Regions from separate parts of the Kurthia sp. 11kri321 genome, predicted to be linked through region 4. Evidence: riboswitches for the same ligand, from Rfam matches in the RefSeq annotation. Region 4 holds a riboswitch; each other region holds the start of a gene.
What was found. A riboswitch is a leader RNA that binds a small molecule or an ion and turns the genes downstream of it on or off. The one in region 4 is predicted to bind thiamine pyrophosphate.
Positions count from the first base shown of each region.

Region 1: it holds a riboswitch for thiamine pyrophosphate, as region 4 does, so the genes downstream of both, tenA (thiaminase II) here and ASO14_RS03825 (3-oxoacyl-ACP reductase) in region 4, are expected to answer to the same signal.
Region 2: it holds a riboswitch for thiamine pyrophosphate, as region 4 does, so the genes downstream of both, thiT (energy-coupled thiamine transporter ThiT) here and ASO14_RS03825 (3-oxoacyl-ACP reductase) in region 4, are expected to answer to the same signal.
Region 3: it holds a riboswitch for thiamine pyrophosphate, as region 4 does, so the genes downstream of both, ASO14_RS07800 (ABC transporter ATP-binding protein) here and ASO14_RS03825 (3-oxoacyl-ACP reductase) in region 4, are expected to answer to the same signal.

Region 1 is NZ_CP013217.1:1,673,380-1,679,502, reverse strand. Features, by position in the region: gene ASO14_RS08675 (2-isopropylmalate synthase) at 1-1,533, shown strand, start outside; TPP riboswitch at 1,601-1,704, shown strand; gene tenA (thiaminase II) at 1,804-2,502, shown strand; gene ASO14_RS08665 (sensor domain-containing diguanylate cyclase) at 2,609-4,423, shown strand; gene ASO14_RS08660 (MarR family winged helix-turn-helix transcriptional regulator) at 4,547-4,978, shown strand; gene ASO14_RS08655 (ring-cleaving dioxygenase) at 4,997-5,983, shown strand.
Region 2 is NZ_CP013217.1:425,176-431,298, reverse strand. Features, by position in the region: gene ASO14_RS02230 (beta-class carbonic anhydrase) at 1-233, shown strand, start outside; gene ASO14_RS02225 (GNAT family N-acetyltransferase) at 330-875, opposite strand; gene ASO14_RS02220 (polyphosphate kinase 2 family protein) at 924-1,679, opposite strand; gene ASO14_RS02215 (TspO-related membrane protein) at 1,826-2,557, shown strand; gene map (type I methionyl aminopeptidase) at 2,612-3,364, opposite strand; gene thiT (energy-coupled thiamine transporter ThiT) at 3,534-4,097, opposite strand; TPP riboswitch at 4,193-4,292, opposite strand; gene ASO14_RS02200 (magnetosome magnetite crystal formation protein family) at 4,408-4,761, shown strand; gene ASO14_RS02195 (foldase protein PrsA) at 4,804-5,676, opposite strand; gene ASO14_RS02190 (HAMP domain-containing sensor histidine kinase) at 5,740-6,123, opposite strand, start outside.
Region 3 is NZ_CP013217.1:1,509,358-1,515,480, forward strand. Features, by position in the region: gene ASO14_RS07790 (ABC transporter substrate-binding protein) at 1-823, opposite strand, end outside; gene ASO14_RS07795 (ABC transporter permease) at 823-1,563, opposite strand; gene ASO14_RS07800 (ABC transporter ATP-binding protein) at 1,560-2,336, opposite strand; TPP riboswitch at 2,358-2,465, opposite strand; TPP riboswitch at 2,531-2,639, opposite strand; gene ASO14_RS07805 (hypothetical protein) at 2,702-3,985, opposite strand; gene ASO14_RS07810 (RNA polymerase sigma factor) at 3,972-4,484, opposite strand; gene leuD (3-isopropylmalate dehydratase small subunit) at 4,621-5,211, opposite strand; gene leuC (3-isopropylmalate dehydratase large subunit) at 5,224-6,123, opposite strand, start outside.
Region 4 is NZ_CP013217.1:720,506-726,628, forward strand. Features, by position in the region: gene menH (2-succinyl-6-hydroxy-2,4-cyclohexadiene-1-carboxylate synthase) at 1-278, shown strand, start outside; gene menB (1,4-dihydroxy-2-naphthoyl-CoA synthase) at 297-1,115, shown strand; gene ASO14_RS03820 (NtaA/DmoA family FMN-dependent monooxygenase) at 1,177-2,481, opposite strand; gene ASO14_RS03825 (3-oxoacyl-ACP reductase) at 2,512-3,264, opposite strand; TPP riboswitch at 3,378-3,477, opposite strand; gene ASO14_RS03830 (PfkB family carbohydrate kinase) at 3,627-4,724, shown strand; gene ASO14_RS03835 (pseudouridine-5'-phosphate glycosidase) at 4,727-5,641, shown strand; gene ASO14_RS03840 (o-succinylbenzoate--CoA ligase) at 5,738-6,123, shown strand, end outside.

The sequences.
Region 1 (6,123 bases), 950 kb from region 4:
GGAGAACAAGTTCCGGGAGCGAAATTGAACTTATACGAAAAATTAGAAGTGGCACATCAATTAAAAAAATTACAAGTAGATATTATCGAAGCAGGGTTCCCCGCTTCATCAGAAGGTGACTTCAATGCAGTAAAGCAAATCGCACAAAAAGTTGGAAATACAGATGATATTATGATCACAGCTTTAGCGCGTGCAGTGAAAGCGGATATTGATTCAGTTTACAATGCTGTAAAATACGCAGAAAATCCAATGATTCACATGGTACTTGGTACATCGGATATTCACGTAGAGAAAAAATTCTCAAAATCAAAAGATCAAATTCTACAAATTGGTGTAGATGCAGTAAAATACGCAAAAACACTTTTACCACAAGTACAATATTCAACAGAAGATGCATCGCGTTCTGATTTTGAATATCTATGGAAAACAATTGAAGCTGTTATGAAAGCTGGCGCAACGATGATTAATGTACCAGATACTGTTGGTTATGCAGTACCAGAAGAATTCGGTGAAATGATTGGTAAATTAAATGATCGTATGAAAAACTTAGATGATTCTGTATTACTAAGTGTTCACTGTCATAACGACTTAGGTATGGCGACAGCGAATACACTTGCGGCAATTAAAAATGGTGCGGATAAAGTAGAGTGTACAATTAATGGAATCGGTGAGCGTGCGGGTAACGCAGCACTTGAAGAAGTCGTGATGGCACTATCAACACGTTCAAATTATTTCAATGCACATACCCGAGTCAACAAGAAAGAGATTATGAACACATCGCGCATCGTTTCGAGCTTAATGGGACTTGATGTACAAGTAAATAAAGCAATCACAGGCGACAATGCCTTTGCGCATTCATCTGGTATTCACCAAGATGGTCTATTAAAATCACGTGATGCTTATGAAATCGTGAGCCCAACAGAGGTTGGTTTAGACGATATGGAATTAGTATTAACAGCTCGTTCTGGTCGTCATGCGGTGAAAAATGCACTTGAAAACTTAGCGTTAGGCAACTTAACACCAGATCAATTTGAAGAGGTTTTTGCGGATTTCTTAAAGTTGGCTGATACGAAAAAAGAAGTGTATAACCATGACCTATTCATTTTAGTAGAAAATTATTTCAAACGTACAAATGAAGATGCAAAAGTTGCGCTTCATAGTGATGCTTTCTACCACTTAGAAGACATTCAAGTGATTTCGAATCAAATCTTCCCGTCTGCAAGTGTGAAGGTACGTCGCGGTGAGGAAGTACTGAAAGCAGCGACAGTTGGCTCAGGTTCAATTGATGCATTGTATTCAGCGCTACAAGAAGTAACAGCATTCGAAGTAAAGCTACTTGAATACAAAATTTCAAGTGTGACACGCGGTAAAGAAGCTATCGGTAAAGTGAAGTTACAAGTTGAATATGAAGGCGAAACATATATTGCAAAAGCTTCTGATACAGATGTCATTAAAGCGAGTGCACTTGCTTATATTAATGCGATTAATACGATTGTTGTCGATCAGTTCATCTCGATTCCAGAACCTGTTTAAAAAATCGCTTGACTTTCCAATTGTTGTCATAGATGATAGGTGTGTACTAACAATTAAATACACAAACAATCACTACTAGGGGTGCCATATAGAATTGGCTGAGAGAGCAGTAGCTTAACCCTCTAACTTGATACAGTTCGCACTGTCGTAAGGAAGAAGTGACATTTTTAGCATATTATTTGCAGGTCATTCTCCGTCTTTTACGATTTTCGTAATGCGGTGAGTGGCCTTTTTGTTTCCTTCGTGTTTGTGAAAAGGGAGAGAAAAAAGATGAAGTTTTCAGAGCAATTAATTGAGGAAATTCGACCGATTTGGCGTGCAAATCACGCACATCCATTCGTACAAGGAATTGGTCACGGAACATTAGAACCAGAGAAATTTCGTCACTACATGATTCAAGATTATTTATATTTAATTCAATATGCAAAAGTGTTTGCGATTGGGATTCAAAAAGCACGCGATTTAGATGTTATGACACGCTTGTCAGCTTCAGTCCATCATACGCTATCAATTGAGATGGCACTGCATCGTAAATATGCAGAGCGTTTTGGGATTTCAGAGCAAGAGATGCGTGAAGCAAAAGAAGCGCCGACAACGATAGCTTATACTCGTTATATGTTATCAGAAGCGCAGAATGGCTCACTTGCGCATGTGATCGCAGCTATCTTACCATGTGCTTGGAGCTATTTAGAGATTGGACGTGAACTCGCACAAATTCCTGGAGCTGTCGATCATCCACTTTACGGTGACTGGGTGCGTATGTATAGTGAACCGGCATTTGAACATAGCGCACAAAATATGATTGATTTGATGGATGAGTTAGCAGCTGATTTAACAGGTGATGAACTGGCACATGTTAAAGAAATTTTCTTACAAACAACTCGCTTTGAATATTTGTTCTGGGAGATGGGGAACACAATTTCTCACTGGCCTCAGGAACTTCAAGCTGACAAAATCAGTTCTATATAATAGAATGAACACCCACTGAAATTTATTCGGTGGGTGTTTTTTTATGAATAAGTAGTAATTTTATAAGAAAAAGGGAATAACTAACGGATGTAAAGGAGGGGCGTAAATGAAAAAATGGTTTGTATCACTTTTATCATTCTGTATACTTTTTATGACGTACGCTCCGATGAGTTTTGCTACCACAATGACAACACATGATTTTCGTCATTCAAATTACGATACTTTTTATGAAAATTTAAATGGAAACTGGAACTTTATACGTGGTGAATTGTTTGATCCACAAGATATGAAAGAAGAAATTAAGCTTGGAAACAGCGATATTGTCAAAGTACCTTATATGCTAAATCAGCGTTTAAATATTGACTCTGATCGTGCGACTTATAGTACAACGATTAAAGTTCCTGAATCTTTTGTTGGCCGCTATTTAAAATTTTATATACCTTTTCAATATAGTAGCTATAATTTATATGTAAATAATGTACTTATCAAAGAGAATGGAAGCCTCCTAAAAAGTAATAAGACAGCTGTACAACAAATGAAACCACAAATACCTAGTTTTCGCGTAGATCAAACGACGTTGCAAATTACGTTTCAAATGATTAGTTTTGAGAATGTAAGTGGTGGTTTGAGGAAAAGTATATCTATCGGTAATGAACAAATTATCGTGAAAAAGCAACAGCAACATGAGTTTTGGCAAGTCTTTTTAATTGGCTGTATTACATTAACTGCATGTATTTCATTACTTTTTTATGCATTTAGAAGAAAGCAAAAGGAATTTTTAGCTTATGGCATGTTTTGTGCAGCAACAAGTCTATGGGGTTTTTTCACGGACTATTATTTATATACAGCCTTTTTAAACCAACTAGATTGGAGCGTGGCTCTACGTCTAACATTTATTATGCCTCAAATTGTTATGTTGTTCTATGTAGGCTATGTATATAAAATGTTTAGCGAAGCGGTCCCGAAAAAATTCATTACTTTTTATAACTATATAATGATTGTAATTATTTTCTTTACGGCATTTTCTTCTACGGTCATGTATCAAAAATTATTTAATATTATTTTGATTTTTATGTATGTTTTTTATATCTTTTTACTTGTAAGTGTTATTAGAAAAATAAATTGGCATGATTTGACACAAGTGATTACACTTGTGGGGATACTATTAGTATTTGTAGGGGCCATACATGACATGATTCGCGTTTCGGCAGCTGGAAATTCAATTCATCTTACTTTTATCATGCTAGGCATTTTTATTAGTATCCAGTGTATACTATTTTGTCGGAAATTTGCTCTACAATGGTTACAAGTTGAACAACTGAATAAAGAATTGATTTCCCTCAATGAATCTTTGGATGAAAAAATTCGCATCCGAACGAAACAATTGGAAGAAAGTAATGAAAAATTACGTGAACTAGCTTTATTAGATAGTCTTACAGGAGTTTTTAATCGTCATTATTTAAGTAGTAGTTTAGAAAAGTTATATAAACACTATAAAGACACGAAAGTACCTTTTGCTATTTTAATTTTAGATGTCGATGAGTTTAAAAAATATAATGACTATTATGGTCATATTTTAGGTGACCAACTATTAAAAAACCTTGTAAAAATTTTAACAGATGCGTTACCTGCTCGTGCGGAATTAACGCGTTATGGTGGAGAAGAGTTTGTTGTGTTGTTAGATGCTACGACTTATAGCGAAGCTTTCGATATTGCAGAGTATATGAGAAATGCAGTTGAAAAAGCAGAGCTAGAACATTTAGGGCGTGAATGTAAAGTTGTAACAATTAGTGTAGGAGGAGTTGCGTTGACAGAAGCGCAATTTACTAATACAACTGAATTTGTAAAAATAGCAGACCAACAATTATATGAAGCAAAAAATGCAGGGCGCAACTGTGTTCGAGTAAAAAATTTACATTAGCAAACACAACTTATAGTGTGAGAATTCATGCTGTAAGTTGTGTCTTTTTTAATTGACAGTATTTTTAATCCATGTTATCTTTAATTCAAGATATTTTAATTCGAGATAAAAGGAGTGGATAAAATGTCAAAAGAATTATCGCTAAAAGCATTGACGGTTCTACTTCGAGCGTCTCAGACAGTTGAAGAAGTATTGCGAAAGGACATGCAACGCTATCAGCTGAATTTAACAGAATTTGCGGTATTAGAATTGCTTTATCATAAAGGAGATCAACCGATTCAACGCATTGGTGAGAAGATTTTAATTACGAGTGGCAGTATCACATATGTTGTTGATAAATTACAACAAAAAGGCTATGTCGAGCGCGTAGCCTGTCCAACCGATCGACGCGTCACGTTTGCAGCACTTACAGAAGAAGGATGCTCATTTATTGAACGTATTTTTCCACAACATGAAGCATTAGTTGAAAAGCTATTTAATGTTGTAGATGAACATGAAAAACAGCAACTCATTACAGCTTTAAAAACAGTAGGATTACACGCCAAAAATATGTAATTAACGGAGGAAATAATCATGAATCAACAATTAAAAGGTATCCATCACGTCACAGCTATTACAAGTAGCGCAGAAAAAAACTACGAATTTTTTACGAATGTATTAGGTATGCGTTTAGTGAAAAAAACAGTCAATCAAGATGATATTCAAACATACCATACATTCTTTACGGATGATCGAGGTTCAGCTGGAACAGATATGACATTCTTTGACTTCCCAGGAATTCCAAAAGGAACACATGGTACAAACGAGATTTCACGTACAGGTTTCCGTGTACCAGATGATGCAGCACTTGAATATTGGGCAAAACGCTTTACACGTTTAGGTGTAAAACACGACGGTATTCAAACACAATTTGGTGTAAAAGTATTACCATTTACTGATTTTGATGATCAACGATACCAACTTGTATCAGATGAACATAATGAAGGGATTAAAAGTGGTACACCATGGCAAAACGGTCCAATCCCACTTGAATATGCGATTACTGGTTTAGGACCAATCGAAATTACCATTGCTGATTTTAAATATTTTAAAATGATGCTAGAACAAGCACTATTATTTAAAGAAGTCGCACAAGAAGGAGACTTCCATCTATTTGAAGTAGGAACAGGCGGAAATGGTGCGCGTGTTATTGTGAAACACGATGAAACATCACCAAATGGTCGACAAGGTTTTGGAACTGTTCACCATGCGGCGTTCCGAGTAGAGGACCGTGAAGTGTTAGACTACTGGACAAAACGAATGGAAGAAATCGGATTTAATACATCGGGTTATGTGAATCGTCACTTCTTTGAATCACTTTATGCACGTGTAGCACAAGGCATTCTATTTGAGTTCGCAACGGACGGTCCAGGATTTATGGGAGATGAACCTTATGAAACATTGGGTGAAAAATTATCACTTCCACCATTCTTAGAACCAAAACGTGATTATATCGAAAGTGTTGTTCGTCATTTTGATACAGTGCGCTCAACAAAAACATTTGAAAAAGAATACGAATAATGAACAAGCGAGAATCATCTTTATAGGTGATTCTCTTTTTTTATATTAAATTTCTTCTGAAAGGGTAAAGGTATAGCAGTTATAACCAAATAGCGTTTTAATCCTGAATCCAATCGGGTAAAAGGTTATAGATTAGAGTA
Region 2 (6,123 bases), 300 kb from region 4:
ACGAAATTAAATCACGTGGGGTAGATGACAAAACGTTTGAAATCATCTCACATACAGGAATTGATGTTGAGGATTGGTTAAAAGGCTTCACTGATTTAGAAGAAGAAGTGAAACGCAGCGTAAATGTTGTACGTAATCATCCTTTAGTCACAAAAGATGTACCTGTACATGGTTTAATCATTGATCCAAAAACAGGCGAACTTGAACTTGTAACAAACGGTTACGACCTATAATAATAAAAAGAACCGCTGCCTTGATAAGACAGCGGTTCTTTTTTAAAATTTCTTTTTAAATTGTCTTTTCCACTTATACCAAAGTGTCTTACCTTTTCAATGTTCCTCTGCGAGCTTCGCATATAGATAATGATCTACCCATACACCATTAATATAAAGTAATTGTTTTAACAATCCTTCACGTTGATAACCGACTTTTTCTAGCACACGATAAGACCCTTCATTTGCTGGCGATACATAGGCTTCAATTCTATGTAAATCCAAATTTTCAAAGCCGAATTTTGTAATACATTCCACCGCTTCTGTTGTAATTCCTTTACGAGTAAAGCGCTCATCTAAGGAATAACCGATGAACGCACTCGAAAAAGGCAAGCGCTTAATGGAATAAATCGATATATGACCGATTAACTCTTTCGTATTTTTAAGGAAGATTCCAAAACTATACTCTCGACGCATATTCATTTGATGCATCGAATCGTTAATTCGCTTCAATTGAAAATTCTTCGTGTAATATTCAGGACTATGAAGTGGCTCATGGATGGACCAAAATCGCTTATTTTGTACAACTAGGTTTGTTAATGCTTCCGCATCTTCTTCAATTAATACGCGATATATACAGCGTTCGCTCTCTAAGTAAAGCATGCCACATCATCTCTCTCTACACAATTTCATCAGCTTTTAACTAAAAAACTATTTCTCATCTGGGTAATCAATCTCAATTCCCATACTTTTAATTTTCGATTCACAATGCTTAATTGTTTCTTTTAATACTTTGATTCTTGCATATTCTTTATCATTACCTGCAACTAAAATCCATGGTGCATTCGGATGATCTGTTTTAGCAAACATATCATTTGCTGCTTGAACATACTGAGGCCATTTTTTACGATTGCGCCAATCCTCATCTGTTAGCTTCCAAGATTTATATGGATCATTCTCACGTGCATTAAAACGATTCAATTGTTCTTCATCTGTGATTTGTAGCCAGAACTTCAAAATAATATAGTGGTCATCTGTCAGTACACGCTCAAACTCATTAATCTCATGGTAAGCACGCGTCCATTCAGCATCCGTTGCAAAACCTTCAATTCGCTCTACTAATACACGACCATACCAACTACGGTCAAAAATACCGATACTTCCTCTAAACGGTAGCTTACGCCAGAAACGTTGTAAGTAGTTGTGACGTAATTCGTGTGGCTTTGGAGCAGAAATTGGATGTACAACATAACCACGCGGATCTAATCGTTCAATCAAGCGCTTAATCGCGCCACCCTTTCCAGCTGCGTCCATTCCTTCAAAGGCAATAATTAAACCGATATTATTACGATGCAACGTCTGTTGTAACGTTAACATTTTTAGCTGTAATTTTTTTAATTCTTTTTTATACGACTTCTTACTATTAAACTTCTTATCCATATTTAATTCTTCTAAAGATTGAGTCATGTAAACACTCCTTTTCCTGAATCTGATTATATATACCCTTTTTTTATGAAACGTTCACCAAATTGAAAATGATTGCACTATGAAAGACGTGTATAATGATAGTTAGTATTTTTAAATACGAAAAATCTTGATGAGGAGGAGATCTTTTGGGCAGACTATTGTTAATGACAATCAGTTTTTTAGCAATGATGATTGTCAGCGTATCTGCTGCCATTCTTCCATTCAATGGTCAAACGACAGTGGATGTTGCAAATAGCTATACCATTCTAGCTTATCCATCCGACTATGTCTTTTATGTAGTGGCACTCATCTATCTCTCTATATTATATTGGATTTACAAACAATGGCAAATGTTTGCAAAGAAACAATTTGCGATTACACATGTACAAAGTTTTTTATTTACAATTAGTATGGTCCTTTCAATCGTTTGGATTTATTACTGGCAAAATAGTCAGTTCATCATCGCATGTATGATACTCGTATTCAGTACACTTGCACTTGCAGGTATGTATTTATTACTACCTGAAAAGAATACGATGACCACACGCCTACCTATATCACTTTATTTAGCATGGCTCGTATTACTTATTATGTTCAATTTAGCAATCTTACTTGTTGCAGCACGTTGGGATGGTTTTGGATTAAGTCAACCGCTATGGGCCGTCATCTTATTGACTGTCTTTGTAGCCATTGCACTTCACATCCGCTTTCATCATTACGATCCTTACTTCCCGATTCTATTCATCTGGTTCTATTTAGGAATTGCTGTACAAAATAACTTTGAGGAATTATTAGTAACAACAGCTGCATTATTTTTAAGTGGTGTATTACTTGCTGGTATTCTATTTATGCGTAAAAAGCCAAGAACAATCTATTAACATGTTTTACACTATAGAAAAGAGGAGAACGAAAAAATCGTTCTCCTCTTTTTATTAATCAATTTTTGTTGTTAAAATCGGGCCATTTTTTGTCACGATTACTGTATGTTCTAGTTGTGCTACAAATGATTTATCTGGTGTTAAAAACGCCCAACCATCTGTACCTTCAATAATATTTTCAGCTGCTTGTGAGATGAATGGTTCTACTGCGAAAACCATACCTTCTTTCATTAAAGTAGCGTCCCATGCATCATAATAGTTCAATACATATTGTGGTTCTTCATGTAATGAGTGTCCTACACCATGACCTGTTAGGTTCATAATTACTTTTAAACCATTATCATGCGCTTCACGTTCTACAGCTTTACCAATTTGATTCAATTTAGAACCTGGTTTAACCTTTGTCATAGCACGATCAAAAGCTGACTGTGCTACATCACATAATTTTTGTAATTCTGGCTTTTCAGCATCACCTACGATAAATGAAATACCTGTATCTGCATAAAAACCATCCACATGACCCGATACATCAATATTAATCATATCGCCTTCTTTTAGAGGTGTATCGTTTGGAATACCATGTGCTACGACCTCGTTTACACTAATACATGTGAAACCTGGGAAGTCATATTCTGCTTTTGGTCCAGATACTGCACCTTTTTCTTCAAATAGTTTACCAGCTAATTCATCTAGCTCTTTTGTTGTAACGCCTGGTTTTGTCGCAGCTTTCATTGCCTCGCGAATTTCTGCCATGGCACGACCCGCTTTTAATAACGCATCGATTTCTTGTTGAGTTGTTGCAATCATGTATAACGGTCCCTTCTATATAAAATTCTACTCTTAACTATATCATAATTTTTGTAGATACATATAAAAAGTCTATGCATTCTTTCATACATTCAGTAAAAGTTTTTATTTAGGTGGATATATATATAATAAAAAACGTAACGATTTCTTAGTCGCTACGTTTTTATTCTTAATACGTCTTTTGAACGAATAACTTAGGTGCTGCTCTAAACAATAGATAAATCACGACAGCTGTTAAAATAATAGCTGGAATCATATACGAGCTATTATAAACAACAGAATAAATCCATGGGTTTTGGTCGCCCGCATAACTTGCGAAGAATACTGCGCCTGCTACTGTATGTGAAATCAGTCGTAGGATTCCACCAATTGCTGTACCCACTAAAATCCAGCCAAGCATTGCGCCATCTTTTTTCTGTTTTGAAGCACGAATAACCATCGGACGGAAAACTCCAGCAATCCCGACAATTGTGAACGCAAAGAAGTAATCTAAAAATCCTTGTAATGGGGTTAAAATACTTGCACCTGTTAAAACTTGTAGTACCCCTACAATAAGACCTGTCGCAAGCCCTGGTAATGTTCCCCAACGCATCGCCATCAATACGATTGGTACCATAACTAAACTAATGGAACCACCCTGTGCCCAAATCGAAAACGATAGTTTGTCTAAAATAAAACCAATCGCCGCAAAAATGGCCACCTCAATCATCATTAATAATCTTTGTTTGTTCATCTTTATGAACCTCCATTGATTTGATGTCTTACACAATTCCTGTGGTAATCTAGATAAAAAAAACGACATCAGGACAGAGCCTGACATCGTTATATGTCGGTTTCTATCCACATTCCTACGCAAGTGTTAACTTACAGGTTCGAAGGGTTGGAGTCGAAACTCTCTCTCAGCACGTATGCACCCCTTGTGGTTTACATCATTATTTTTGAACACTCTCATTCTACTGAATTTAACGAAATATAGCAATAGCATGAAACGATTTCCATTTTTATACGTATATAAGTTATTATGAACAAAAGGGAGGGTTATCATGGAACAGAATAATCGTATTTTATCATCACTTTGTTACTTCAGTATTTTCTTTGCAGGCTTTATTTTACCGCTGATTGTTATGCTCGTTGTAAAAGATCGTGATGTAAAAAAACACGCAACACATGCACTTATTTCTCACTTGTTACTTTATGTTCCTGCAGTTATTTTCTTTATTATTTTAGCAACAATGGGTATCTTTGCATCAGCTGAAATGAGTGATTCAACAGGTGCTGCACTTGGTATAGGTGTCATTATTTTCATCATTTTCATGGCTTTATTCTCATTGGCGATTGTCATTTGGAATATCGTTCGCGGCATTCAAGTATTAAACCAAAAAAGTACAACTATGTAAGAAAAAGAAGCAGCTGAGATAATTCTCATACTGCTTCTTTTGTTATTTACTGAGTGTATTTGTAATGTCGTAGTCTGCCATTTTCTCTGTTAACCAACTTGAATATTGTGCGCTAATTTGCGCTTCAATATACGCTTCTTTTACTTTGTCTTTGACCTCTTCATACTTCGCTGTTTTTGCATCGACTGTACCTGTTACTTTGATAATATGGTAACCATAATCTGTTTTGATTGGGTCACTAATATCACCTTTTTTCATGCTGAAAGCTTGTGTCGCAAATTCTTCCACCATTTCTGATTTCGTAAAGTAGCCTAAGTCGCCACCTTTACTTTTCGTGGCAGTATCAGTTGAATATTTCTTCGCCAATTTTGCAAAGTCACCACCTGCATCTAACTCTTTTTTGATTTTTGTCGCAGTTGCTTTTTTCTCTACAAGAATGTGACTTGCCTTCACTTGCGCTGCTGTATCGAATGTAGATTGATTTTCTTTTAGATAAGCTTTTAATGTTTCGTCAGATGTATCTAAATCCTTCTCAATCATTTTAGATGCGAGTACATACGTTTTTAAATTCGCTTTAAAATCAGATTTAGACATGTTATTTGATTCAAGTGCTGATTCAAGTGCATCTGCTCCGCCATATTGTGTTTCGACTTTTTTATATTGTGCATCTACTTCTGCATCACTTGCTGTTACTTTTTGTTTTTCTGCTTCAAGTGTAATTACTTGATCTTGAATTAATGTTTCAAGCGCTGCACTACCATATTGTTTATTTAAAACATTATTCAGTTGCTGTTGTGTAATTTTCGTATCGCCTACTTTTGCGACATATCCTGTTTTGGCTGTTGCATAATATACACCACTTCCAACAACTAAAACAAAGATGATAGCGATTGCCCAGATCATTCTCTTTTTCATCTATTTGACACTCCTTATTTTTGAACTATCTTCACTATAAAGAAGGAATGTGTCAACGAGACGTCATGCTTCATTTCTTTTCAGTTCAATCACAAAACACGTACCTTGTTCATCGCTATGCACTAAACGTAAGTCACCTTGCATCGACTGAGCCATCATTTTACTAAGTGGTAATCCCAACCCTAATCCACGAATTGCATATTTTTTATTTTCCCCTCGATAAAAGCGGTCAAAAATAAATGGTTGTTCTTCTTTTGGAATACCACTTCCCTCGTCTTGAACAAAAATACGCACTTTTTCTTTATCTGCTTGTAGACGAATATGAATCTGACCTTGTTCATGCATTGCTTGTGCTGCATTCGTCCATAAATTCGTACAAATCTGTTGGAAACGTATAGGATCAATTGAGAGGTGAATTGGTTCTACATGTTCATCTAATGTAATCTG
Region 3 (6,123 bases), 790 kb from region 4:
TTTTCGTCAGTGGGAATTGGTCTTTCTCTTGATGATCTAATAGAATAGCAAGCGATTCATCTGGATTCTTCTTCGTATAATCAAACCCTTGTTTCGCTGCTTCTAAAAATGCTTTTAATGTTGCTTCGTCTTTCGCAATCGTACGGTCACTTGCTACGAAGACAATTTCATGACTCTTTGGTACACCGAATTCCGATGGGTCCATTGTTGAAATCGGATAGCCCTTTTCCTCCATGACAGGTAGCTCATGGTTAATTAGACCACCTGCTAAAACATCCACTTTTTTCGTAATGAGTGCGGATACTAATTCAAAGCCTACGTCGACTAACTTCACTTGATTCGGGTCGCCCCCATCTTCTTTTACCATCGCTTTAATTGTCGCTTCACTTAATGGTGTACCGCCATAACCAACTGTTTTTCCTTCTAAATCGCGTGGTCGTTGAATATTCGATTCTTTTAGTGACATCAATTGACTAAGTGGTGATTGGACAATCGTACCAATCGACTGAATTGGAACTCCTTCATTCGCACGTGCCATAATGACATCTTGCTGATAGTAAATACCAATGGTTGATTTTCCAGCAGCTGTTAAAGTCAGTGGGTCTGTTGGATTCGATGGATATTGTAGTTTGACATCAAGTCCTTTTTCTTTAAAATAACCTTTTTCCATCGCTACATAGAGAAAGCTATGAATCGCATTCGGATACCAATCGAGCATAACTGTCACTTCTTTTAATTCTTTACCATCTTTTGCTTTACTTGAACAACCTGCTAATACGACAACTAACAAACTACATAGTACAAAAAATTTCATCAAACGCATTAATCTTTCCTCCAAACGATATATTTTTTTTCAATGATTCGAATGATGAAGACAGCAATGATCGCCATCGTAGATAATAGAACGATAGGCGCAAATACACCTGCTCCGTCTAACTGTGTCATCATTCGTTTACTGAAGTAACCGAGACCTGCCTGTGCTCCGAGCCACTCCCCAACAGCTGCGCCGATAATACTGAGCGGTACAGCGATTTTAAAAGCAGAGAATAGCTGTGGTAGCGCTGACGGAAGTTGTAGCTTCCAAAAAATTTGCCATTTTGTCGCCCCGTACGTTCGCATGAGTTCTTCTAGTTCACGCTTTGTACTACGCAGTCCATCAAACATACTCATCGCAATCGGGAAAAACGCAATGAGGACAGTCACAAGCACTTTACTCCAAATCGTGTAACCGAACCATAAAACAAAAATGGGCGCGAGTGCTGTAATGGGAATCGTCTGTGACGCGACGAGTAGCGGATAGAATGCGCGCTCCGACCAATGACTGAGGTGCATCATAATCGCGAGGCCAATGCCTAAAATAATTGAAATTAGTAAACCAATCCAAAGTACTTGTAGTGTTGCAGGTAAATGGACGGTAAATAGAGCTTCTCTAAAATCCCACATCTTTTGTAAGATGGCTGTTGGAGACGGTAAGATGTACATCTCATTTAGCCAGCGCGCAAATACTTCCCAAATGAGTAGCAGTCCCACACTCACGTAAATCGCAGGTGCATTTTTTCTCATAATTGCTGACGTCCTTGTTGCAACATGTAAATCAGTTGTTGCTTCACGTCTTGCACCTCCTTACTTGCTAAATCTGAACGCTGTCTTTTATGTTCCATTGGGACAATCGTTTCGTGTAGCGTATGAATTGGTGTCTGCTGTACAGTTAGAATACGATCTGATAAATAGAGCGCTTCATCCACATCATGCGTAATAAATAAAATGGTTTTACGCCATTTCTTCGCTTGTATGTATAACCAATCTTGTAACTCCATCTTCGTCAGTGCATCAAGTGCACTAAATGGTTCATCGAGTAACAGTACATCTTGTGAAGCATTCAATGCACGAATGAAGGCAACACGTTGGCGCATGCCACCCGATAAGTCTTTTGGTTTTTTATGCATGTAAGCTCCTAGACCAAATTCCTCGAGTAACGCCTTACTCTGTTCTTCTGCTCTCTTTTTCGGTATTCGCTGACATTCTAATGGCAACAATGTATTTTGTAATACCGTTCGCCAAGGAAGCAGTAAATCTTGCTGTGGCATATAGCCTACCGGTTGTTTCGCTACGGTCACTTGTCCCGATTGTGCCTGAGATAGACCTGTAATGAGACGAAAAATCGTACTTTTTCCGCAACCACTTGGACCAATTAACGAAACGAATTCACCTTCTTGAATGGAAAAATGAACATGGTCTAAAATGGGTTGTTCTTCGTAACGAAAACAGACATCTTGTAAAGCTAAACTCTCCAATGATCTTCCTCCTCTATAAAAAAAGCCATCTCGACAAAGAATCGAAATGGCTGCAAATGACAGAATCATCGCATGCCACTTCCCTACGCTAGTCCGAACTAGATCAGGTAATAAGGGTTAAGGTGTCGAAACCTCTCTCAGCACGTAAAAACGGCACCCCTAGTGGTGAAGCATTATGAAATTAGAAAAAGCCCCTGTCTCCATACACGTATCGAAACAGGGACCTGAAATTGTTTTTTCGGTCGAAACGGCTTCCCTACGCTAGTATGAACTAGATCAGGTTGAAAGAATCCAGAGCTTACGGCTCCATCTCAGCTGGCAACACCAGCACTCCTAGCACACTATGATTTTGTTAAGGTGAGTATAGCACTCCCTAGTAATTTATGCAATAGTTGGTTTTATTTTCATCACCAAAGTGGTTTATCCTCTTTGTCGACACGAATAAAGAGCGGTGAAAATAATATAAAGTAAAGAACATACACGATGATGACACCAATAATATACGCTATGTGAATTCCATATAGATTCGCTCCGATTGACAATGCGCCTAACACAAGACTTAGCAGGAAGCCTTGTAGATCAATGCGCCTTTTATTTAAATAAATCGGTTGTGCACAATGTCCACATGCTTGATATTTCTTCATACCCCACTGAAGTTTCCACGTCGTCCGATAGTCGAGCACTTCGTCGCAATGTGGACACGTTACTTCTTCACGATTTTTCATGACAAACCATAAAATAAAGCTTAAAACAATAAAGGCAATTCCTACGTATAGAGCGTTTTGATTACGGTACAGTATAAAAATAAATATTGTAAAGGCATATGTGTAACTCAGTATATCCTTCGTTCCTTCTAATAACTTCATCGCATTTGGACGGCTCATTCGAATATGGTTTTTATTGAATGAACCGATAATTGATGCAAATGTAAAGATTAATAAACCATAAAAAATATTTCTGGTTTTCCAAATGACGTACCATGCAAAAAGCATAGTCGTAACGAATGCTATTTTCCCGAAAATATTTTTCACTTTATTTTGATATTCATAGGGTTCTTTCTTCTCTTTTTCAATGAATAATGTTGAAAATAAAGTGGGTATACATAAAATAAATGCGATGAGTGCTATCTCCATAACACTTGGTTTTAATTTGAAAAAGAGTTCCGTTTCCTCTACACTGTCAGCCCATTTATAAATCTTATCTGTATCAAGTTCTTTTACATAATACTGTGTATCTTCGTCATTCGAAAATAGTAAAAAGGTTTCGACTTCGTTGTTCTCTTTCGTTACTTCGACAACATAGTATAAAGAAGGTGGTTCTATTTCTTTTTTTATAACAGGACTCGCATTTAATTTTTTTTGAAATGCTTCAAATTTAGAAGAAGATAGTTCTCGCTCGCTTGAAAACCATTGATTCGTTAATGTTGTTCCGTCTTCTTCATAACGCGCTTCTGTATCAATTCGAATCGACTGAATCCCATCTTCTGCTTGTCCAACGCGTGTCGTTTGTTGTTGGAAAATCATAAGAAGAATGCCAGCGAATACGACCATCATACAAGCAGTTAATAGGAGGGGTTTATAGATGACTTTTCTTCTCTCTTTTTTTCCTTTTTGAATCATTCGCTCTTTTGCCTGTTCTGACATTTTATATTGATTCATCTCTCGTTGAAATGATTGTTTAAAATTCTTCATCAAAATAAACCTCCTTTAACGATTGTTTGAGTTGTTGTTTCGCACGCTGGTGACGCGTTTTTACAGTGTTCAGTGGAATCGATAAAATCTCACTAATTTCTGCAAGCGTATATTCCTCAAAATAATGAAATAAAATAATGGCACGATACTTTTCATCCAGTTGTAAAACAGCATCTACTACTTCTCCATTTCTTTCTTTTCTTCCATAAAGATTCGCTGGGTTAATCGTCGAATCGCCTATGTCGACTTCCTTCTCTTTTGTAAAAAAGAAGCGCCACTTCCCTTTCTTCTTTCGTAAATAATCTTGACTTTTATGTACGGTTATTTTGGCTAAATACGTTCTTAAAGAGGCACGTTGTTCAAAAGCATGTTCATTTCGATAATGTGCGAGTAGAACATCTTGTACAATTTCTTCTGCTGCCCCGTGGTCTTTTACATAAATAAAAGCGACACGATAACAATAATCTGCATATGCCTCAATCAGTTCTTCCATCGTCATATTTTCACCCCTTCACCTCTATCGTCGCATACTTTTTATAAAAGGTTTCATTTTTTTGAAAATATTAAAAAAAAATAAAAAAGCTATCTATTGAATGATTGGGAATCCCCAACATCCATAGATAGCTTATCTTAATTTATACAGTTTGTGCTTTACGTTGTTCGAATTTTGAAATGTACTCTTCGTATTGGAACGTCAACGAAATTTCATCCCAACCGTTGATTAACATTTTTTTATAGTAAGGATCGATGTCAAAACGATAAACATCTTCGCCAGCTGTTACGGTTTGCTCCTCTAAATTTACAACGGCTTGTAAATCTTCTGCCTCTGCTTTTGCTAAAATCGCCTCTACTTGTTCAACAGGTAACTCAATCGGCAAAATTCCATTTTTGAAGCAGTTATTATGGAAAATATCTGCAAAACTTGGTGCGATAACAACGCGGAAACCGTAGTCTAAAATCGCCCATGGTGCGTGTTCACGCGATGAACCACACCCGAAGTTATCATGTGCTACTAAAATAGATGAACCATCATATTTTGGCTGATTTAATACGAAGTCTTGGATTGGCTGATCATTTGCATCAAAACGCCAATGATAGAATACATATTGACCAAAACCTGTACGTTCAATACGTTTTAAAAACTCTTTTGAAATAATCTGGTCTGTATCGACATTTTTACGATTTAATGGTGTCACAATACTTTTTACGATATTAATTGGTTCCATACAATTCCCCTCCTATACAGGTACGTTCATTACTTTTCGTACATCAACAAAATGGCCTGCGATTGCGGCTGCGGCTGCCATTGGCGGACTTACAAGGTGTGTACGTGATCCTGCACCTTGACGACCTTCAAAGTTACGATTCGATGTAGAAGCACAACGCTCACCTGCAGGTACAACATCTTCATTCATTGCTAAACACATCGAACAACCTGATTCACGCCATTCAAATCCTGCATCTAAGAAGATTTTGTCTAAACCTTCTGCTTCTGCTAATTGCTTCACAGAATAAGAACCTGGTACGACAATAGCACGTACACCGTCTGCTACTTTTTTACCTTGAATGACTTCTGCAGCGGCACGTAAATCATGTAGACGAGAGTTTGTACAAGAACCGATGAATACATGTTGAATTGCGATGTCTTCGATTGGTGTTCCTTGCTCTAAATCCATATATGTTAGTGCTTTTTCAAGCGCTTGACGGTCTGATTCATCTGCTAAATCTTTTGCAAATGGAACTGTTTTTGAAATCCCGGTACCCATTGAAGGATTTGTTCCCCATGTAACGAATGGTTCAATTTCAGAACCATCAATAACGACTGTACGATCATACGTTGCATCTGCGTCTGTTGCAAGTGCTAACCATTCTTTCGCAGCTTGTTCAAATGCTTCGCCTTGTGGTGCATATTTACGTCCGCGTAAATATTCAACCGTTGTTTCGTCTGGACTAATTAAACCTGCTTTTGCACCTGCTTCAATCGACATATTACAAATCGTCATACGTTCTTCCATTGATAATTGATGAATCGCATCACCTGTGAATTCTGCAATGTACCCTGTACCAACATCAATGCCGAATTTTGCAATAATCGCTAAAATGACGTCTTTTGCTGTTACGCCAAAACCAAGCTCGCC
Region 4 (6,123 bases):
AAGAACGCTTGAACCAACAAGAGATTGGCTTAGCGAATAGTTTACGTGGAATGGGAACAGGGCAACAAAATTCATATTGGCCGGAGTTGTCAAAATTCGAGAAAAATGTGGTATTATTAAATGGAGAGCTTGACTTGAAGTTTATAACAATTTCTGAGCAGATGAAGGGACTATTTCCAAATGCTCAACAAATTGTGGTACCAAAAGTTGGGCATGCAATTCATGTGGAAAATCCACAATCTTTTGCTACAATAGTAAAAGAGCAATTACATCTATAATAGTAGGAGGAGTTCATAATGACTCGTCAATGGGTAACAGAACATGTCTATGAAGACATTAAATATGAATCATACAATGGAATCGCAAAAATTACGATTAACCGTCCAGAGGTTCGTAATGCATTCCGTCCAAAAACAACTGCTGAAATGATTGATGCTTTCACACGTGCGCGTGATGATGCGAAAATCGGTGCTATCATCTTAACAGGTGAAGGCGAAAAAGCATTCTGTTCAGGCGGTGACCAAAAAGTACGTGGTAACGGTGGTTACGTAGGTGACGATAATATTCCACGTCTAAATGTATTAGATTTACAAACATTAATTCGTAAAATTCCAAAACCAGTAGTTGCGATGGTAGCAGGTTATGCAATCGGTGGAGGTCACGTATTACATGTTGTTTGTGACTTAACAATCGCAGCTGATAATGCACGCTTCGGTCAAACAGGTCCTCGCGTAGGTTCATTTGACGGTGGTTACGGTGCAGGTTACTTAGCACGTATTATCGGTCATAAAAAAGCACGTGAAATTTGGTTCTTATGCCGTCAATATGATGCACAAGAAGCACTTGATATGGGCTTAGTTAATACAGTAGTACCTTACGAGCAGTTAGAAGACGAAACAGTGAAATGGTGTGAAGAAATGCTTGCACTGTCACCAATGGCTCTTCGTATGTTAAAAGGTGCATTCAATGCAGATTCAGACGGTCTTGCAGGTATTCAACAACTTGCAGGTGACGCAACACTTCTTTACTACACATCAGATGAAGCAAAAGAAGGTCGCGATGCATTCAAAGAAAAACGTCAACCAGACTTCGGTCAGTTCCCACGTTTCCCATAGAACTTAAATAATTATAAAAAGTAGCGTAGACCTTTGGATGGTTTACGCTACTTTTTTATTATCATAATCCCATACGTTCACGAAATGTATGCTCCGTATAAGCCTCTCTAAAAAGTCCTCTTTTTTGCATTTCAGGAACAATCATTTCAACAAAATCTTCTAAACTGTCAGGTAATGTTGGAGGCATGAGGTTAAATCCATCAGCTACGCCTTCCTTAAACCAGATCTCCATTTGGTCAACAATTTCCTTTGGTGTACCAATCAATGTACAATGTCCACCGCCAGCATTTAAGTAACCGAGTAATTCTTTCACAGTTGGATCGGTATCACGAATGATTTCTAGAATCGTTTCATAGCGTCCCACAGGTCCATTGAATGCTTCTACAGAAGGTAATGGAGGGACCTTTTCATCAATATTCCAATTTAAACAGTCTTGCTGAATAAATGAGCTTAATTGTTTTAAAGCAACTTCAATTGGGAGAGCTTGGTCCAATGCTTCTTTTTTAGCTAAAGCTTCTTCATGTGTATGACCTACATATGTTACTAATCCAGGTAAAATTTTAATATGTTTCTTAGGTTTAGATGATTTTTCAATTGCGTCATTTAATTTATGTCGAAAATTTTTAGCTTGCTTGAGGTTCCAAGAGACTGAATAGACTACTTCAGCATGATTAGCAGCTAAAGCAACGCCCTGTTTTGAAGCACCTGCTTGCATTTTGACCGGTGCACCTTGTGGACTTTTTGGTACAGTAGAAGGACCTGCAACTTGAAAATAATGACCACTGTGATTAAAAGAGTGAATATTTGAAGCATTGATAATTTTATTTTCTTCACGATTATGGACAAAATCACAAGCATCCCAAGATAAAAATAGTTGATCCATAAGTATCGAAAATTCTTCAGCTTTTTCATATCGTTGATTATGGAGAGGTAATGCTTCCATACTGTGATTACGAGCTTCATTATCACTCATTGATGTAACAAGATTCCAACCTACGCGCCCTTTAGTGAGATGATCTAAACTTAATAGCTGTCTAGAAACTGTATAGGGATTAGAAAAAGTACTTGAAATAGTGGCAACTAAACCAATATGATGCGTTACTTGAGAAATAGCTGTTAAATTAATTAGCGGATCAAACCAAAATGCAGGCATGACTTGTGCATCATTTGCTGGAAAAGCATGATGATCTGCAAAAAATACAGCGTCCAATAATCCTTTTTCCGCTAGTTGAGCTAATTCTTGATAATAAGAGATACTTCCAATATCCTCAATGCGTGAATTGTCCATTAGCCAAGCTGCTTGATGATGACCACAACCATATAGTAAAACACCTATATGTAACTGTTTTTTTGTAGTTTTTAACATGATTTACACCTCAATTTATTTGGATAGTGATTAGTTCATTGTTAAACCACCATCTACTGTAAAGTTTTGTCCTGTAATTCCATGTGCTTTTTCGGAACATAGATAAGCTACCATATTCGCAACATCTTGTGGCGTGGTTACTTTTCTTAAAGGTGTAGATTGAGAGATTAAATCGAATACTTCAGGTGTTGTAACAGCACTGGCATCTGTTGTTTTTAAAAGACCTCCTGAAACAACATTTGCTCGGATGCCATAGACGCCTAATTCTGAAGCGAGATTACGTGTGAAACCAATCAAAGCTGCTTTAGCAGTTGTATATTCATGATAAGGCACGACAGGGTTTTGAAATAAATTAGTACCAATGCTAATAATGCTACCGTTTTTTCTTTCAATAAACTGTGGAATCACACTCTGGCTTGTATTGAATGCAGCTTTTAACGTACCATCCAGCTGTTTTTGATAATCATCCCAAGAAAGGTCTTTAAAAGATTTTTGTTTAATCGGATCGAATTTAAAGTCGATTAATGCATTATTTACAACAGCGTCTATTTGACCAAAGTGTTCTGTTGCCATGTTCATTAATTGATCGACTTCTTTCCGATTCGTTACATCAGCTTGAATAGCAATCGCTTTGTCTCCACCAATTTCAGCTACTAATTTTTCAGCAGCTTCTTTACTTTGATAATAATTAATGACAACTTGAAAATCTTGTTGTGCAAGTGTTTTGACAATAACTGCACCTAACCCTCTACTTCCGCCTGTAACTACTACTGTTTTTTTCATTTAAAACAACTCCTCTTATTTATTTCAACTTAAATAAAAAATACACAACCTTCGTAGGAAAGTTGTGTATAACAAATCATTGCATAACAAAAAAGTACAGACTTTTTTCAGTATGTATAGAATTGACACTTTCCTACGCTAGTATTAACTAGTTCAGGTTCAAAGGGTTTGAGTAGGACTCATCTCAGTTAAATAACACCCCTAGTGTAGACCTATTAAGTTACATTGAATACTAACTTATAAGGTTTATATTGTCAAATTTGTTTATTATTTATATTGATTTTAAACAAAAGTTTGTTTTTATAAACATTTGACACGAGACTTAATTTTGTTTATGATGTAAACAAATAAAACTTAGGGTGATGACATTGACGGAGAGAGAACAAGCACTGATTCAACTCATTAAGGAAAACCCGTTTATGCAGCAACAAGAGATGGCTGAAAAATTAGAAATGTCGAGACCGGCTCTAGCTAACTTAATATCGGGGTTAGTGAAAAAGGGTAAGATTATAGGGAGAGCATACGTATTGCCAAAAGAAAACAAAATTATATGTATTGGTGGAGCCAATATGGACCGAAAACTTCATTTGAAGGGACAGGTTCAGATGGGGACATCAAATCCTGTAACATCTACAGAAAGTGTAGGTGGCGTAGCGCGAAATATTGCTGAAAACTTGGGAAGGCTTGGACATCAAGTGAGTTTACTGACGACTGCTGGAAAAGATTCTGATTGGCAAGCAATTGTTGCAGCTTCGAATGCTTTCATTCATTTAGAAGAAGTCGAGCAGTTGGAACAATGTTCAACAGGTTCTTACACAGCCATTATGGATGAACAAGGCGAGTTGGTTATGGCAACAGCGAATATGGACGTCTATGATGCATTAACACCACAAATTCTAATGAAGCATGAACATGTTTTATCGACTGCTCCGGCAATTATAGTTGATTTGAATTGTCCGAAAGAAACAGTTGATTATATTCAACAATTTGCAGTAACGAGAGAAGTACCTCTTATTATTGTGCCGGTATCTTCTCCAAAGATGAACCGTATGCCAACAACATTAGAAGGCGTTACATGGTTCATCTGTAATACAGATGAAGCCGAAACATTAACAAATCGTACGATTACATCAGAAGCAGATTATTTACAAGCAATTCAAGAAATCGCTCAGATGGGCGTAGAAAATGTCGTAATTACGGCTGGCGCAAAGGGAGTTTATGCTGCAAACAAGAACTTGATGCCAACACATTTTGAAGCACGAGCAGCAAATCAAATTGAGGATGTTACAGGCGCAGGAGATGCATTCGTCTCAGCAGTTGTACATGCTTGGTTAGAGAAGTACACATTTGAACAGACGATTCAAGCAGGATTAATCAATGCGAAAAATACGCTTGAATCTAAGTTTACTGTACGTCCTGAATTAACAAAACAATCGTTAGAACAAGAACTGGAGGATTAATTATGAAACAATACATCGAATTATCAAAAGAAGTACAAGAAGGAATGGACGCTGGTAAAGCTATCGTTGCATTAGAATCAACAATTATCTCACACGGTATGCCATACCCACAAAATGTACAAACAGCACGTGAAGTAGAACAAATCATTCGTGAACATGGCGCAGTTCCAGCAACAATCGCAATCATCGACGGTAAAATCAAAATCGGTTTATCAGATGAAGAATTAGAAATGTTCGGTAATGCGGATAATGTAGCAAAAGCTTCTCGTCGTGATATTCCATACTTAATCGCAACGAAAAAAATCGGTGCGACAACAGTAGCAGCGACAATGATTGCAGCTGAATTAGCAGGAATCGAGTTATTCGTAACAGGTGGTATTGGTGGCGTTCACCGCGGCGCAGAAACAACAATGGATATTTCAGCTGACTTAGAAGAATTAGCAACTTCTAAAGTAGGTGTTGTATGTGCAGGTGCAAAATCAATTTTAGATATTGGTTTAACACTTGAATTCTTAGAAACAAAAGGTGTGCCTGTTATTGGATATGGTACAGACGAATTACCAGCATTCTTCACACGTAAATCAGGATTTGATGTAAACTTCCGTCAAGATACACCTGCAGAAGTTGCAGCAACTTTACGTACAAAATGGAATTTAAATATGGCTGGTGGCGCAGTAATCGCTAACCCAATCCCAGAAGAAGATGCATTAGACCATGACTTCATTACAAATATTATTCATGAAGCATTAAAAGAAGCAGAAGAAAATAATATTCAAGGTAAATCAGTTACGCCATTCTTATTAGGTAAAGTAAAAGAGTTAACAGAAGGTAAGAGCCTAGTAGCTAACATTGCATTAGTAAAACACAATGCGCATGTCGGTGCTCAAATCGCAGTTGAATTAAATAAAACAAAATAATATACGAACGGAAACCTTTCGATTTGAGGGGTTTCCGTTTTGTATTTCACATGTTTCGTATTAGAATAAGAAAGGATGAAAACAATAGAGTTAGGGATGAAAAAAATGATACCAAACTGGATTGAGCAACGCACGTCATTAACACCTCATCGTGTAGCATTAACTTTTCAAGATGAGAAATGGACGTATGAACAGCTATCCGAACAATCAAAATATTATGCTGGTGCTATAAAAGCTGCCGGTTTACATGAAGGACAACGCGTTGCCATTTTTGGGCGGTCAACACCGCATCTTATTCGTACGATTTTTGCATGTATGCAATTGCGTATCGAGATGGTGTTATTAAACTTACGATTAACAGAAGCAGAACTTGCTTATCAAATTCAAGATGCACAAGTAGATGCATTACTTGTGGATGACGATTTAGTAGAACAATTACCTTCTACGCATAAATTGCAAATTCTATTTTCTGATTTAATGAC